Regions from separate parts of the Streptomyces sp. NBC_01410 genome, predicted to be linked through region 2. Evidence: riboswitches for the same ligand, from Rfam matches in the RefSeq annotation. Region 2 holds a riboswitch; the other holds the start of a gene.
What was found. Region 2 has a riboswitch for glycine ahead of gcvP (aminomethyl-transferring glycine dehydrogenase). Riboswitches for the same ligand answer to the same signal wherever they lie in the genome.

Region 1: linked by a shared signal. The riboswitch ahead of gcvT (glycine cleavage system aminomethyltransferase GcvT) and the one ahead of gcvP (aminomethyl-transferring glycine dehydrogenase) in region 2 are both predicted to bind glycine.

Annotation. Positions count from the first base shown of each region.
Region 1 is NZ_CP109530.1:6,002,476-6,010,123, reverse strand. Features, by position in the region: gene OG741_RS27765 (ABC transporter substrate-binding protein) at 1-63, opposite strand, end outside; gene OG741_RS27760 (ABC transporter permease) at 172-1,170, opposite strand; gene OG741_RS27755 (enhanced serine sensitivity protein SseB C-terminal domain-containing protein) at 1,609-2,397, opposite strand; gene OG741_RS27750 (enhanced serine sensitivity protein SseB) at 2,465-3,235, opposite strand; gene OG741_RS27745 (AAA family ATPase) at 3,516-4,178, opposite strand; glycine riboswitch at 4,324-4,421, shown strand; gene gcvT (glycine cleavage system aminomethyltransferase GcvT) at 4,570-5,694, shown strand; gene gcvH (glycine cleavage system protein GcvH) at 5,754-6,128, shown strand; gene glyA (serine hydroxymethyltransferase) at 6,151-7,410, shown strand; gene OG741_RS27725 (L-serine ammonia-lyase) at 7,538-7,648, shown strand, end outside.
Region 2 is NZ_CP109530.1:1,516,075-1,523,722, reverse strand. Features, by position in the region: gene OG741_RS07045 (bifunctional nuclease family protein) at 1-159, shown strand, start outside; gene OG741_RS07040 (MerR family transcriptional regulator) at 318-911, shown strand; gene OG741_RS07035 (DNA polymerase IV) at 979-2,502, shown strand; gene OG741_RS07030 (PRC-barrel domain-containing protein) at 2,415-2,795, opposite strand; glycine riboswitch at 2,910-3,006, shown strand; gene gcvP (aminomethyl-transferring glycine dehydrogenase) at 3,185-6,070, shown strand; gene OG741_RS07020 (DUF5999 family protein) at 6,193-6,384, opposite strand; gene OG741_RS07015 (hypothetical protein) at 6,716-7,303, opposite strand.

The DNA.
Region 1 (7,648 bases), 4.5 Mb from region 2:
GGCCGCGAGCACGACAGCCGTGCCTGCGGCAAGCCTGCGCTTCGACGTGCGATTGGTTGTCACGATGCTCGCAACCTCCGTAGTAGTCACGGCCCTTGAGGGCAGTGGTTCTTGACTAATGCTCCTGACCACTTCGGCAGGGGCGGTGTGTCCGCAGGGACGGTGTGGGGGTCAGCGGGAACCCTTCGGATCCAGCGCATCTCGTACGCCGTCGCCGAAGAGATTGAAGGCCAACACGGTGATGAAGATCGCCAGGCCGGGGATGATCATGAACAGCGGATCGTCCTCGTAGGTGCGCACGGCCGTCGAGAGCATTTCGCCCCACGACGGAGTGGGCGGCTTGACGCCAACGCCGAGGAAGCTCAGCGCGGCTTCCGTCAGGACGTTGGTGGGGATCATCAGCGTCGTGTAGACGGTGATCGGGGCCACCAGGTTCGGCAGCAGTTCCCGGAAGAGGATGTACGTACGTCCCGCACCGAGGCTCCGGGCGGCTTCGACGTACTCCCGTTCACGCAGCGACAGCGTCTGCCCCCGGACGATCCGGCCGATGTAGGGCCAGCCGAAGAAGCCGATCACCAGCACGAGGACCGCGATCCGCAGACCCGAACCGGAGAAGCCCCAGAGTTCGTTCGGGACGACCGAGATCAGGGCGATGATGAAGAGCAGCTGCGGGAAGGCCAGGAGCAGGTCCATCACGCGGCTGATGGCCGCGTCGACCCAGCCGCCGAAGTAACCGGCGATGACACCGAAGACCGTGCCCAGGGTGACCGCGACGAAGGCGGACAGGAAGGCCACGAGAAGCGAGATGCGCGCGCCGTAGACGATGCGGCTGAAGACGTCCCTGCCGTTGACCGGCTCAACTCCGAGCAGGAAGTCGGAACTGATTCCACCCCAGTCGCCGATCGGGGTGCCGAGCAGCGGGTCGATCGCGTCCTCGTGAAGTTCCTCGGGCGGGTGCCCGAGCCAGCTCACGATCAGTGGAGCGAATATCGCGACCACGACCAGGAGAAGCACCACGAAGCCGCCGACAAGTGCGACCTTGTCACGCTTCAACCGGATCCAGGCGATCTTCCAGGGCGAACGCCCCTCAATGGCCTTCTGCGGGACATCGGCGGCGACATCGACGGCCGCGGTCTCGGCCGCGCTCGTGTCGTGCAGTGGTGCCGTCATCGTGGTGGGGACCCTCCCGGCCGGTGGTGACCGACCCATGCCCGCCGCTGTAGCGGCTTCGTTCACATCAGCGGTGCGAGTTGTGTGCGTGGTGCGAGGAACGCTTGAAGAAGCAGGTCGTACACAGGACCGAAGGGTCCTTGATGCGGGAGTCTTCAACGCTGCTGCGATCACCCGCCAGACCCCACGGGGAATGTTTGCTCAAACGTGATGCGGCGAGGTGGTTTCCGTTATACGGACGGAGTCGCCGACTGAGCGGCATAGTAAATACCGCATACAGGGCGAAAGTTGACCGATGAGCCGCCATGCGGACAACGGCGCCTCATTCGAATACAAGACGCCCGAAGGCTCAAGCGCACACAATCCGACGCTGAACACCGGTACGCGGCATGGAAATACGAGCGGCCGTGTAGCAAATGGGGCGAAATCGCCCTCGACTCAGCGGCCGTGGGGCGGGGGGTAGCCGTAGCCGCCGCCGACAGGCGCGGCGCCGTGAGCGTCACGGTCGTAGAAGGGGCGGGCATTGGCCCGCAGCCACATCGTCACCGGGTCGTACTCGTCGGACATCGCGACCGTGGAGAGGGGCAGCCCGTCCGGGACCGCGGCGATCGACTGCTGCATCATCGCCCGCACCGTGTCCACGGACTGCCTGCTCGTGTCGTACAGATCGAGCCCGATGGCGAGATACGGAGCACCGAGCGCGGGCTGCACCCAGGCGCGGCGCAGGGAGCGGACCGCGGGTGTGCGGTGGGCGTTCTGCGAGAGCAGGGCGTAGAACTGGTGGATCTCGATGGCCGGTTCGGACAGCCGCAGGGGGCCCGCGGGCATCCGGTCGAGACCGGTGGCGATCCGGCGGAGATCGAGCCAGGGGATGCCGACGCCGCCGCCCGGGGCGTGCGGGTTGAGCCAGATGCCCCAGCGCTCGGGATACAGGGCGCGGGCGATGTCCGGGCCGCTGATCACTTCGTGCGCGCGGTTCCAGCCGGAGGCGGAGAGCTCCTGGGCGGAGGTCACGCACGGCGCGTAGCCGACGCCGTCGACCTCCATGTTCCCGTACTGGGCGTCGGGCGAGCCGGCCTGGCCGTGCCAGAGCAGCATCCAGAGCCTGCTGCCCGCCGGGTCGGCGATGGCCTGCAGCAGCGCCTCGTACGCGTCATAGCGTCCGGGTGTCACCTGGCGCAGCATGTGCTCGACCTGCCCCGCCGCCGCGGTGCCTGACGCACTCACCCTGGGTTCCGCCCCTCTTCGATCGACCGGTCCAGCTTAAACGGCAGCCCTGACACCCACTTGACGACTACGCGTGCTGTCGTTGGTAGAAGGGCCGCACGCGCTCAAGCATCCACTGTCCGACCGGGTCCTGCGCGACATCCAGAAGTACGAGATTGACGGGCCAGGGCACCTGGACCCGGCCCAGTGCCCGGCCGAGGGCGTCCATCGGGGCATTGCGCTCCGCGGCCTCCCAGGAGGAGACCTGGACACCGATGAAAAGGGCCGGCGGCTCGCCCTCGACGGAGGCGAGCGCGCGCCGGGCGCTCAGGACCACACCGGAGGACTCGAACTCGCCGGCCGCGGCGGCCAGGAAGTCCACCGGCTCCTCTTTCCAGTCCGGCTCGAAGAGCCGCACCCTGCCCCCGCTCGCGGGGCCGTCCAGGGGCGTGCGGCCGACCCGGCACAGTTCGGCGACGGCGGGCGGGGGCAGCGGGGCGCCGACGGTGCCGCCCGGGTTGACGGCGATGCCGAGCTGCGGGGGCAGTCCGCGGGCGAACTCGCGGGCGGGGGCGACGGTGAAGGACATATGGCTGCCGACGCAGGCCATGAACTGCTGCTCGGAGCTGAAGACCGGGACGTACGCGGCGCCCTCGATCTCCATCGTGGGCAGATCGAGATTCGGGCTGTCGTTGCTGCCGCCGTTGGGCAGCGGCACCCAGACCTGACTGCGGCCGAGCACCTCGACGAGACGCCCGCCGGCGGAGGCGTTGCCGAGGGACGCGGCGAGCACCTCTTCGAGCTCGTTGGCCGGCCAGCCGCCGTAGGGATGCGGGTGGGCCTGCTCGGGTGTGTGCATGTGCGGTCCTTCTCCCCCGGGCGTGGTGCGGTCTGCGCGTCGACGATAACGCGGAGCGGCGGGCCTTATCCCGGGGGCTCCGCCCCCGGACCCCCGCGCCTCAAACGCCGGCGGGGCTAATTTCAGCCCGTCCGGCGTTTGAGGACATGCGGCCGGAGGTCGCATACGGGGGTCCAGGGGGCGAAGCCCCTTGGTTACGGGATGGGGGTACCTCCCACGGCCGCCAGGCCGTAGGGGGAGGGCGGGGTGGGGTGAAGCCCGCCGCAGGCGCACCCCCCGCCTACTCGAAGCCCACCCGCCCCAGCGCCCCCGCCGCATCCCGGTCGAGCAGGACCGCCGACGCGCAGCCCACCGGCAGCCGCCCCGACTCCGCGTCCGCGATCAGGCGGCCCAACGCCCGCCGGTGCCGGGCGAAGGCGTACCCGGAGACTCCGCGGCCGCGCTCACGCTGGCCCGCGCGGGCGACCGCCGGGCTCACGTCGAGCAGCAGCAGATGCAGCCCGCTCCCCCGGCGCCGCGCCTCGCGGGCCAGCCAGCGCCGCACCCAGGCCTGAGTGCCGCAGTCGTGCACGACGACGCTCTCGCCGGAGCGCAGCGCGCGCCGCAGCCCGGCGTAGTGGGCGAGACGTACGAGCGGGCGGTAGACGGCGTACGGCAGCAGGCGCGGCATGCGCGCGTCCCACCGGTCACGGGTGTCCTGCGAGTCGATGCCGCGGCCGGTCGCCGCGCGCCGGATCAGCGTGGACTTTCCGCTGCCGGGCAGGCCGGAGACGACCACCACGTCACCGGTGGCGAAGACCAGGCTTCCCGGGCTGCGCCCGCAGCGGTCCCTCAGGTCACGCAGCACGGGCGCGGGCGCCCCGAGCAGTCGCCGGGCGGGCAGAGCCGGCCGGGCCGGCACCCCCGCGGTCGTCGCGTAGGCCTCGGACCTCTGCAACGTCATCACTCTCCCCGATGTCGGGTCACCCACCCTTGCCCATGAAGTGTAAAGAAACGGTAATGCGGTACAACCGTTTTGCAGCGAAGCCGGGCCCCCACTCCGCCGCGATGCGTGCAATGATGTGCGCGCCAACTGCATACAGGCCGCTTGAATCCACGCGGGAGAGTCCTGGCCACTGTGTGTGCCGGGCGCCGAAGGAGCAAGTCCCTCCCTTGAATCTCTCAGGCCCCGTACCGCGTGTGATGAGGCAGATCTGAAAAGCGAGCCGCTGTCGAGCGGCTCCACCCAAGGTGCAAGTCGCAACCACCTGTACGTACGGTTGCGACGAACCTCTCAGGTTCCGATGACAGATGGGGAGGATCGTCCTCATCGGCCTGCCCTGGGAGCCACATCTATGAGCAACGCCCCCCGTCTGACTGCCCTCGACGCCCTGCACCGGTCGCTCGGCGCGACCATGACCGACTTCGCGGGCTGGGACATGCCGCTGCGGTACGCCAGTGAGCGCGACGAGCACAACGCGGTCCGCACCAAGGCGGGACTCTTCGACCTCTCCCACATGGGCGAGATCACCGTCACCGGTCCCCGGGCATCCGATCTGCTCGACTACGCGCTGGTCGGCAACATCGGCTCCGTCGGCGTCGGCCGCGCCCGCTACACGATGATCTGCCAACAGGACGGCGGCATCGTCGACGACCTGATCGTGTACCGACTCGGCGAGAGCGAGTACATGGTCGTCGCCAACGCGGGCAACGCGCAGATCGTCCTCGACGCGCTGACGGAGCGCTCCCAGGGCTTCGACGCCGAGGTCCGCGACGACCGCGACGCGTACGCCCTGATCGCCGTCCAGGGCCCCGAGTCCCCCGGCATCCTGAAGTCGCTCACCGACGCCGACCTCGACGGCCTCAAGTACTACGCGGGTCTGCCCGGCACGGTCGCGGGCGTCCCCGCCCTGATCGCCCGCACCGGCTACACCGGCGAGGACGGCTTCGAGCTCTTCGTCGAGCCACAGCACGCCGAGAAGCTCTGGCAGGCGCTGACCGAGGCCGGTGCCCCGGTCGGTCTGATCCCCTGCGGGCTCTCCTGCCGGGACACGCTGCGCCTGGAGGCGGGCATGCCGCTGTACGGGCATGAGCTGACGACCGCCCTGACCCCCTTCGACGCGGGTCTGGGCCGGGTCGTGAAGTTCGAGAAGACCACCAACGACGGCCGCTTCGTGGGCCGCGAGGCCCTTCAGGCCGCCGCCGAGCACGCCGAGACCAGCCCGCCGCGCAAGCTCGTCGGCCTGATCGCCACGGGCCGCCGGGTCCCGCGCGCCGGTATGTCCGTCGTCGCGGGCGGTGAGGTGATCGGCGAGGTCACCTCGGGCGCACCGTCGCCGACCCTGGGCAAGCCCATCGCCATCGCCTATGTGGACGCGGCGCACGCCGCGCCGGGCACCGAGGGCGTCGGCGTGGACATCCGCGGTACGCATGAGCCGTACGAGGTTGTCGCGCTGCCGTTCTACAAGCGCCAGAAGTGACCTTCAGCACCACCCCTCCCGTTCACCAGCACTCCCCCGCGTACAGGAGAATTCAGGCCATGAGCAACCCCCAGCAGCTGCGCTACAGCAAGGAGCACGAGTGGCTGTCGGCCGCCGAGGACGGCGTGTCGACGGTCGGCATCACGGAGCACGCGGCCAACGCGCTCGGCGACGTGGTGTTCGTACAGCTCCCGGAGGTCGGTGACACGGTGACCGCGGGCGAGACCTGCGGCGAGCTGGAGTCGACCAAGTCCGTCAGCGACCTGTACTCCCCGGTCACCGGTGAGATCGTCGCGGCCAACCAGGACGTCGTGGACGACCCGTCGCTGGTGAACTCCGCCCCCTTCGAGGGTGGCTGGCTGTTCAAGGTGCGCGTCGCGGACGAGCCGAAGGATCTGCTCTCCGCCGACGAGTACACCGAGTTCTCCGGCTGACCACGACCGTAGGGATCGCCTGATGTCGCTTCTCAACACCCCTCTCCACGAGCTGGACCCGGACGTCGCGGCCGCCGTCGACGCCGAGCTCCACCGCCAGCAGTCCACCCTCGAGATGATCGCCTCGGAGAACTTCGCTCCGGTCGCGGTCATGGAGGCCCAGGGCTCCGTCCTCACCAACAAGTACGCCGAGGGCTACCCGGGACGCCGTTACTACGGCGGCTGCGAGCACGTCGATGTCGTCGAGCAGATCGCCATCGACCGCATCAAGGCCCTCTTCGGCGCCGAGCACGCCAACGTGCAGCCGCACTCGGGCGCCCAGGCCAACGCGGCCGCGATGTTCGCGCTGCTCAAGCCGGGCGACACGATCATGGGCCTGAACCTCGCCCACGGCGGTCACCTGACCCACGGCATGAAGATCAACTTCTCCGGCAAGCTGTACAACGTGGTCGCGTACCACGTCGACGAGCAGACCGGTCAGGTCGACATGGCCGAGGTCGAGCGGCTCGCCAAGGAGTCCAAGCCGAAGCTGATCGTGGCCGGCTGGTCCGCGTACCCGCGTCAGCTGGACTTCGCCGCCTTCCGCCGCATCGCGGACGAGGTCGGCGCGTATCTGATGGTCGACATGGCCCACTTCGCGGGTCTGGTCGCCGCCGGACTGCACCCCAACCCGGTGCCGCACGCGCATGTCGTCACCACCACCACGCACAAGACCCTCGGCGGTCCGCGCGGCGGTGTGATCCTGTCGACGCAGGAGCTCGCCAAGAAGATCAACTCCGCTGTGTTCCCGGGTCAGCAGGGCGGCCCGCTGGAGCACGTCATCGCGGCGAAGGCGGTCTCCTTCAAGATCGCGGCCTCCGAGGACTTCAAGGAGCGCCAGCAGCGCACCCTGGACGGCGCCCGTATCCTCGCCGAGCGTCTGGTCCAGGACGACGTCAAGGAGCACGGCGTCTCCGTCCTGTCGGGCGGCACGGACGTGCACCTGGTCCTGGTCGACCTGCGCAACTCGGAGCTGGACGGCCAGCAGGCCGAGGACCGCCTCCACGAGGTGGGCATCACGGTCAACCGCAACGCCATTCCGAACGACCCGCGGCCGCCGATGGTCACCTCGGGCCTGCGGATCGGCACCCCGGCGCTGGCCACCCGCGGCTTCACGGACGAGGACTTCCGCGAGGTCGCGGACATCATCGCCGAGGCGCTGAAGCCGTCGTACGACACCGGGGCGCTGAGCGCGCGGGTCTCGGCGCTCGCCGCGAAGCACCCGCTCTACCCCGGTCTGTAACAGCCGGAGCAAAACAAATGGGGCACCACGCACACTGGACGTGAGCGTGGTGCCCCGCACCGCATACCCGCTTTCTGCACTACCCCGGCAGACAACGGCGTCTACCAACCCCCGCTAGGAGTTCCCCGTGGCCATCTCGGTCTTCGACCTCTTCTCGATCGGCATCGGCCCGTCCAGCTCCCATACGGTCGGCCCGATGCGCGCCGCCCGGATGTTCGCGAAGCGGCTCGAGAACGAG
Region 2 (7,648 bases):
GCGCTGGCCCTGCGTACGGGTACGCCGATCTACGGCAGCGACGGGGTCCTCGACGACGCGGGAATTGCCATCCCGGACGAGCAGGAGGACGAGGTGGAGAAGTTCCGCGAGTTCCTCGATCAGATCTCGCCCGAGGACTTCGGCACCAACAGCCAGTGACCGTCCGAACGGTTGTCGTCAGCGCATTCGAGTAGCCTTTCCCCGAATACGGGCACGAGAAACCACTCTCAGGGTGATTATCACTCGGCGTGGCGATCGTTGACGCACCCCTGGTGACTGCCTACCGTCGAGTCGGCAGGTCAAGGACGGAGGTCGGCGTGAGAAGCAGCGGCGACGGTACGGCTGGGGGCGCCCCCGGACGGAGTCTGGGGGAGGGCGGTCTGCATCCGCTTCACGAAAGTGCGGCCGAGGCCGGGGAAACGATCGGCTACCGCGGTCCGACCGCGTGTGCGGCGGCGGGTATCACCTACCGCCAGCTCGACTACTGGGCGCGCACCGGGCTGGTCGAGCCCAGCGTGCGGCCGGCGTACGGATCGGGGACGCAGCGGCTCTACAGCTTCCGCGATGTGGTTGTCCTCAAGATCGTCAAGCGTTTCCTGGACACCGGCGTAGCGCTGCAGAACATCCGCACCGCGGTGCAGCATCTGCGGGCGCGTGGCGTCTCGGACCTGGAGCGCATGACGCTGATGAGCGACGGTGCCACCGTCTACGAGTGCTCGTCGCCTGACGAGGTCGTGGATCTGCTCCAGGGCGGCCAGGGGATCTTCGGGATCGCCGTCGGTGTGGTCTGGCGTGATGTCGAGGCGGCGCTGTCGCAGCTCCACGGCGAGCGGATCGACACCGGCGAGACGCTGGTCGGCAACAACCCTGCGGACGAGCTGGCCAGGCGCAGACGCGACCGGGCCGTCTGAGCGGGTGCGGCGGAGGGACCACGTTCTGCCGGGGCCATTGTCAGTGGCTTAGGGCAGCATCGGAGTTGTGAGATCCGCGCCGACGATTCTGCATCTGGACATGGATGCCTTCTTCGCCGCCGCCGAGCAGGCGGCGAAGCCGAGTCTGCGCGGAAAGCCGGTGGTGGTCGGCGGGCTCGGGCCGCGCGGCGTCGTCGCGACCGCCTCGTACGAGGCACGGCGCTTCGGGGTCCACTCCGCGATGCCGATGGCGCAGGCGAGACGGCTCGCGCCCAATGCCGCCTATCTCGTGCCGCGCTTCTCGCTCTACCGCACGGTCAGCGAGCAGGTGATGGAGCTGCTGGGCAGGCTCTCACCGCTGGTGGAGCCGCTGAGCCTGGACGAGGCGTTCGTGGACCTGGAGGCGGGCGGGGTCGCCGACGACTCCGCGTCCGCGAGGGAGACGGGGGAGCGGCTGCGTGCGGAGATCCGCACGGTCACGGGTCTCACCGGGTCCGTCGGGCTCGCCGGATCCAAGATGCTGGCCAAGATCGCCTCCGAGCAGGCGAAACCCGACGGTCTGGTGCTCATCGAGCCGGGTACGGAACGTGAGCTGCTGGGGCCGATGTCGGTGCGCACGCTGCCCGGCGTCGGCCCGGCGACGGGGGAGCATCTGCGCCGCGCGGGTATGACGACCGTCGCCGAGCTCGCGGAGGCGGGCGAGGACGAGCTCGTACGGCTGCTGGGCAGGGCGCACGGGACCTCGCTGTTCCGGATGGCCATGGGGTACGACGACCGGCCTGTCGTGGCCGAGCGGGACACGAAGTCGGTGTCGGTCGAGGACACCTTCGATGTGGATCTGCACGATCGGGTGCGGGTGCGGATCGAGGTGGAGCGGCTCGCCGACCGGTGTGTGCACAGGCTGCGGGCCTCCGGGCACTCCGGGCGGACCATCGTGCTGAAGGTGCGGCGATACGACTTCTCGACGCTCACGCGCTCCGAGACGCTGCGCGGGCCGACCGACGACCCCTCGGTGGTGCGGGAGGCCGCCGGGCGGCTCCTGGAGGCCGTGGACACCACAGGCGGGGTACGGCTGCTCGGCGTGGGCGTCACCGGGCTCACCGACTACACCCAGGAAGACCTCTTCGCCCAGGCCGCCGCCGACGAGCAGGCCGCTGCCCACGAGCAGGCGGCCGCGGACGATCATGGCGGACCGGCGCACGAGGGGGCGTCCGAGGCGGCGGGCGACCAGGGGGCTCATGGGGGCGATGAGCCGGCCGAGGCGGGCGTCGTGGAGCCCGTGGCACATCCGGAGCGGCGCTGGGCGGCCGGGCACGACGTACGGCATGCCCAGTACGGCGCGGGCTGGGTGCAGGGCAGCGGCGTCGGACGGGTCACCGTGCGGTTCGAGGAGCCGGGGTCGCCGCCCGGGCGCGTCCGTACCTTCCGTGTCGACGACCCCGATCTCGAGCCCTCCGACCCCCTGCCGCTGGTGCCGCTGCCCGAGAAGGAGCAGAGCCCGGGTCAGTCCTCCTGGCCCGCGACACGGCCGAAGGAGGTTTCCCCCGACGGCGTGGGCGTTTCAGGGGCCTCGGACAGATCGAGGCCGTAGTGGTGGTAGAGCTGCAGTTCCTGCTCCGGGGAGAGATGACGGCCGACACCGAAGTCCGGCGCGTCCTTGATCAGCGAGCGTTCGTACGGGACGTGCAGGGTGTCGTCGACCACCTTGCTGGGCTCCAGCGGGACGAAAGCGTCCCTGCTGAACAGGCCGGTGCGCACAGCAGCCCACTCGGGCACGCCGGTCGCATCGTCGAGATACACCTCGTCCACAGTCCCGATCTTGGTGCCGTTGCGGTCGAACGCCTTGCGGCCGATCAGGCTGCGCGGATCGATGTCGGTCTGCACGGTCCCTCCAATTGGTCGCAACTGCTGTCTAAATACTACAAAAGTGCACATCGTGACTGTCGGCCACTTGAGCGATCGGAGCGGGAGGGCGCTGGTACGCTGGCAGACGGCTGCTGACCCCGTGCGGGAGAGTCCACCGGTGACACACCGGCGGCGCCGAAGGAGCAAATCCTCCCCGGAATCTCTCAGGCCCCTGTACCGCACGGACGAGGTCACTCTGGAAAGAAGAGCGGGCGTCGGACGGCGTCCGCTCTCACCGACGGTGAAAGCCGGCGCGCCTGCGTGTGCGCCGGTGAAGCTCTCAGGTTGAGATGACAGAGGGGGAGGCCGTCCGGGCATCCGCGCCGCGATGCCCCTCGCCGGTCGTGTCAGACCAGGAGGCCTCCTAAATGACCGCCAACCGCATTCCGCTCTCCCAGCTGGAGCAGGGCATCCCCTTCGAGCAGCGCCACATCGGGCCCGACGCCGAGGCCCAGGCCAAGATGCTGGCGCAGGTGGGGTACGGCTCGCTGGACGAGCTGACCGCCGCCGCGGTGCCCGCTGTGATCAAGAGCGCGGAGGCGCTGAACCTCCCGGGCGCGCGCACCGAGGCCGATGTCCTCGCCGAGCTGCGCACGCTGGCCGACCGCAATCAGGTGCTGGCGCCGATGATCGGCCTCGGCTACTACGGCACCTTCACGCCGCCGGTCATCCTGCGCAATGTCATGGAGAACCCTGCCTGGTACACGGCGTACACGCCCTACCAGCCGGAGATCTCCCAGGGCCGCCTCGAGGCGCTGCTCAACTTCCAGACGATGGTCGCCGATCTGACCGGCCTGCCCACCTCGGGTGCGTCGCTGCTCGACGAGGCCACCGCCGCGGCCGAGGCCATGTCGCTCGCCCGCCGCGTCGGCAAGGTCAAGAACGGCGTCTTCCTGGTCGACGCCGACGCCCTGCCGCAGACTCTCGCGGTGATCGAGACCCGTGCCGAGCCGACCGGCGTCGAGGTCGTCACGGCCGACCTGAGCGAGGGCATCCCCGCCGAGATCGCCGAGCGCGGCGTCTTCGGCGTACTGCTCCAGTACCCGGGCGCCTCCGGCGCCGTCCGTGACCTCAAGCCCGTCATCGAGCAGGCGCACGAGCTCGGCGCGATCGTCACCGTCGCCGCCGATCTGCTGGCGCTGACCCTGCTCACCTCGCCCGGCGAGCTGGGCGCCGACATCGCGGTCGGCACGACGCAGCGGTTCGGCGTCCCGATGGGCTTCGGCGGACCGCACGCCGGCTACATGGCCGTCCGCGAGAAGTTCGCGCGCAGCCTGCCGGGCCGGCTCGTCGGCGTCTCCGTCGACGCGGACGGGAACAAGGCCTACCGCCTCGCGCTGCAGACCCGTGAGCAGCACATCCGCCGCGAGAAGGCCACCAGCAACATCTGCACCGCGCAGGTGCTGCTCGCCGTCATGGCCGGGATGTACGCGGTCTACCACGGCCCCCAGGGCCTGCGGTCGATCGCGCAGCGCACCCACCGCTTCGCGACGCTTCTCGCCGAGGGCCTGCGGGCCGGTGGCGTCGAGGTCGTGCACGGCTCGTACTTCGACACGCTCACCGCGCGGGTGCCCGGCAAGGCCGCCGACGTGCTCGCCGCCGCACGCGAGGGCGGGGTCAACCTCCACCTCGTCGACGCCGACACCGTCTCCATTTCCTGCGACGAGACCACGGGACGCACGGAGCTGAACGTGGTCTGGGCGGCCTTCGGCCTCGAGGGCGACATCGAGGCGCTGGACGCGGCGACCGAGGAGGCTCTGCCGCAGTCGCTGCTGCGGACGGACGACTACCTCACGCACCCCGTCTTCCACCAGCACCGTTCCGAGACGGCGATGCTGCGCTACCTGCGCAAGCTCGCGGACAGGGACTACGCGCTGGACCGCGGCATGATCCCGCTCGGCTCCTGCACCATGAAGCTGAACGCGACCACCGAGATGGAGCCGGTCACCTGGCCGGAGTTCGCGCAGATCCACCCCTTCGCCCCCGTCGAGCAGGCCGCCGGATACCTCACGCTCATCCATGAGCTGGAGGAGCGCCTCGCCGAGGTCACCGGGTACGACGCGGTCTCCATCCAGCCCAACGCCGGTTCGCAGGGCGAGCTCGCGGGCCTGCTGGCCGTGCGCGCGTACCACCGCGCCAACGGCGACGAGCAGCGCACCATCTGCCTCATCCCCTCCTCCGCACACGGCACCAACGCCGCCAGCGCGGTCATGGCGGGCATGAAGGTCGTCGTGGTGAAGACCGCCGACGACGGCGAGGTGGACATCGAGGACCTGCGCGCCAAGATCGAGCAGTACCGCGACGAGCTCTCGGTCCTGATGATCACCTACCCGTCCACGCACGGTGTGTTCGAGGAGCACGTCGCCGACATCTGCGCCCAGGTCCACGAGGCCGGCGGCCAGGTGTACGTCGACGGCGCCAACCTCAACGCGCTGGTGGGTCTTGCCAAGCCGGGCAAGTTCGGCGGCGACGTCTCGCACCTCAACCTGCACAAGACCTTCTGCATCCCGCACGGCGGCGGCGGTCCGGGCGTGGGTCCGGTGGGTGTCCGCGCGCACCTCGCGCCGTACCTCCCCAACCACCCGCTCCAGCCGACCGCGGGACCCGAGACGGGTGTGGGTCCCATTTCGGCCGCTCCCTGGGGCTCGGCGGGCATCCTGCCCATCTCCTGGGCGTACGTACGGCTCATGGGCGGCGAGGGCCTCAAGCGCGCGACGCAGGTCGCCGTGCTCGCGGCCAACTACATCGCCAAGCGCCTGGAGCCGCACTACCCGGTGCTCTACACGGGCCCGGCGGGCCTCGTCGCCCACGAGTGCATCGTGGACCTGCGTCCGCTGTCGAAGGCGACCGGTGTCAGCGTCGACGACATCGCCAAGCGGCTGATCGACTACGGCTTCCACGCGCCGACGATGTCCTTCCCGGTGGCAGGCACGCTGATGATCGAGCCCACCGAGAGTGAGGACCTGACCGAGATCGACCGCTTCTGCGACACCATGATCGCGATCCGGGGCGAGATCGAACGGGTCGCCTCGGGCGAGTGGCCCGCGCAGGACAACCCGCTCAGCAACGCCCCGCACACCGCGGCCGCGCTCGGCGGGGAGTGGGAGCACCCCTACAGCCGCGAGGAAGCGGTCTTCCCGGCGGGGGTGAGCGCCGCGGACAAGTACTGGCCGCCGGTGCGCCGGATCGACGGTGCGTTCGGCGACCGTAACCTCGTCTGCTCCTGCCCGCCGATGGACGAGTACGAGAACTGACGGACGGCGACCGGCACACGCGGCCGGACAGGGGCCGCGCATGCGTCAGGGCCGGTGCGGAGATCAGTCTCCGTGCCGGCCCCTCGTCGTGACGGACGGCTCTCGTCGCCGTACAGACGGCTCTACGCGGCCGTCGTCACCTGCCGGTGCGGCGCGATGATCTGCCCGTCCGGCAGCAGCTCGCCGGTGTCCTCGAAGAGCAGGATGCCGTTGCACAGCAGGCTCCAGCCCTGCTCCGGGTGGTGCGCCACGAGACGCGCGGCTTCCCGGTCGGCTGAGTCGGATGTCGGGCAGGCTGGCTGGTGCTGGCACATGGCTGGGTTCTTTCGCTGCGGTGTGTCGACTGTGACTGTCCTGCGGCTCGATGAGGAGTTCATGGCCGCCCCCCGTATCTCTCGGTCCGATCCCAGTGTTGCCCTACGGGCGTCAATCCGCAGGGATTTCGCGGCAGCTCTTCTTACTGGTTAATGACGTATCACCCGGGCGGACGGTTCAGTTCAACTCCATTGTCCTTTCGGGTGGTTCGGGGGGGCCGGTATGGGCTAGTCCACCCGGGGCAGAAATGCGCCCCGCGACCGGATGGTCACGGGGCGCGAAGACGGGGTGAGCAGGGCAGCTGTGGGGGCGCTCCTCAGGCCGCGGCAGTCAGGCGGGGGAGCCGAGCAGCGGGGCCGGAGTGAGGCGCAGGGTCATGACCGGGAGGAGATCGGAGACCTGGTGCGGCCGGTGTGCGGTGATGCCCGGAGGCGCCGGAGCCAGCGGTACCAGTACGTCGGTGGGGCGGGGTGTGCCGGTCCCGGCGTCGGCGTCGGTGTCGCCGTGCAGCCAAAGGGTCAGCATGTAGAGCTCGGGGATGGACAGCAGCCGCGGCTGGAAGTGGGTCCGCATCGACTCGGCCTGCCGCAGTGCCCGTTCGGTGGAGCTCAGATAGGGACCTTCGAAGAAGTGAGAGAAGGTCCAGCCGTCGGGGGTGAGCATCGTCTCCGCCGCGGCCACGGCGCGTTCGCCGCTGCGGATGAGGAAGCGCCAGCCCGTGAGGCGGGTGTAGGGGGCACTGCTGCTCGGGACGATCTGATCCAGTACATGGACGGGAAGCGGCAGTTCGGGGCTCACAGATCCCTGGACGGACCTCAGAGCGGGTGTGCGGGCCTCGCGGACGGCGGTCGGGGAACCGAGTGCTGCGAGGACGCTGCGGAGGGCAGGCGCGGGGGCCGGGGGGACATGCAGCGGCATGATGGGTCGCCTCTCACTTCGGAGACACGTTTGAGCAGGGGCAGGTGCGGACGGCACTGTCAGCGTGGCGGGGTCAGAGGGGGCCGGAAACCCCACCGGGCGCCAACTCTCTGCCTCGTTCGCGAAGTTTATACGACACGTGTTCTCGCCATGTTTCTGCTAGCGTTCCCGCGTATTTCCGGCAAGGCGGAATCAGGTCTATTTGTTGCGAAGTATCTGCCGATTCCTTGAGAGTGCAGGGCCACGGCCTGGGGCTTTACTGTCGGCACGGTAGGCTGAAACCAGTCGGTGTTTTTCACCAGGCATCGGGCAGCGGAAACTGCAAACTGCATCATGCCGAGGGAA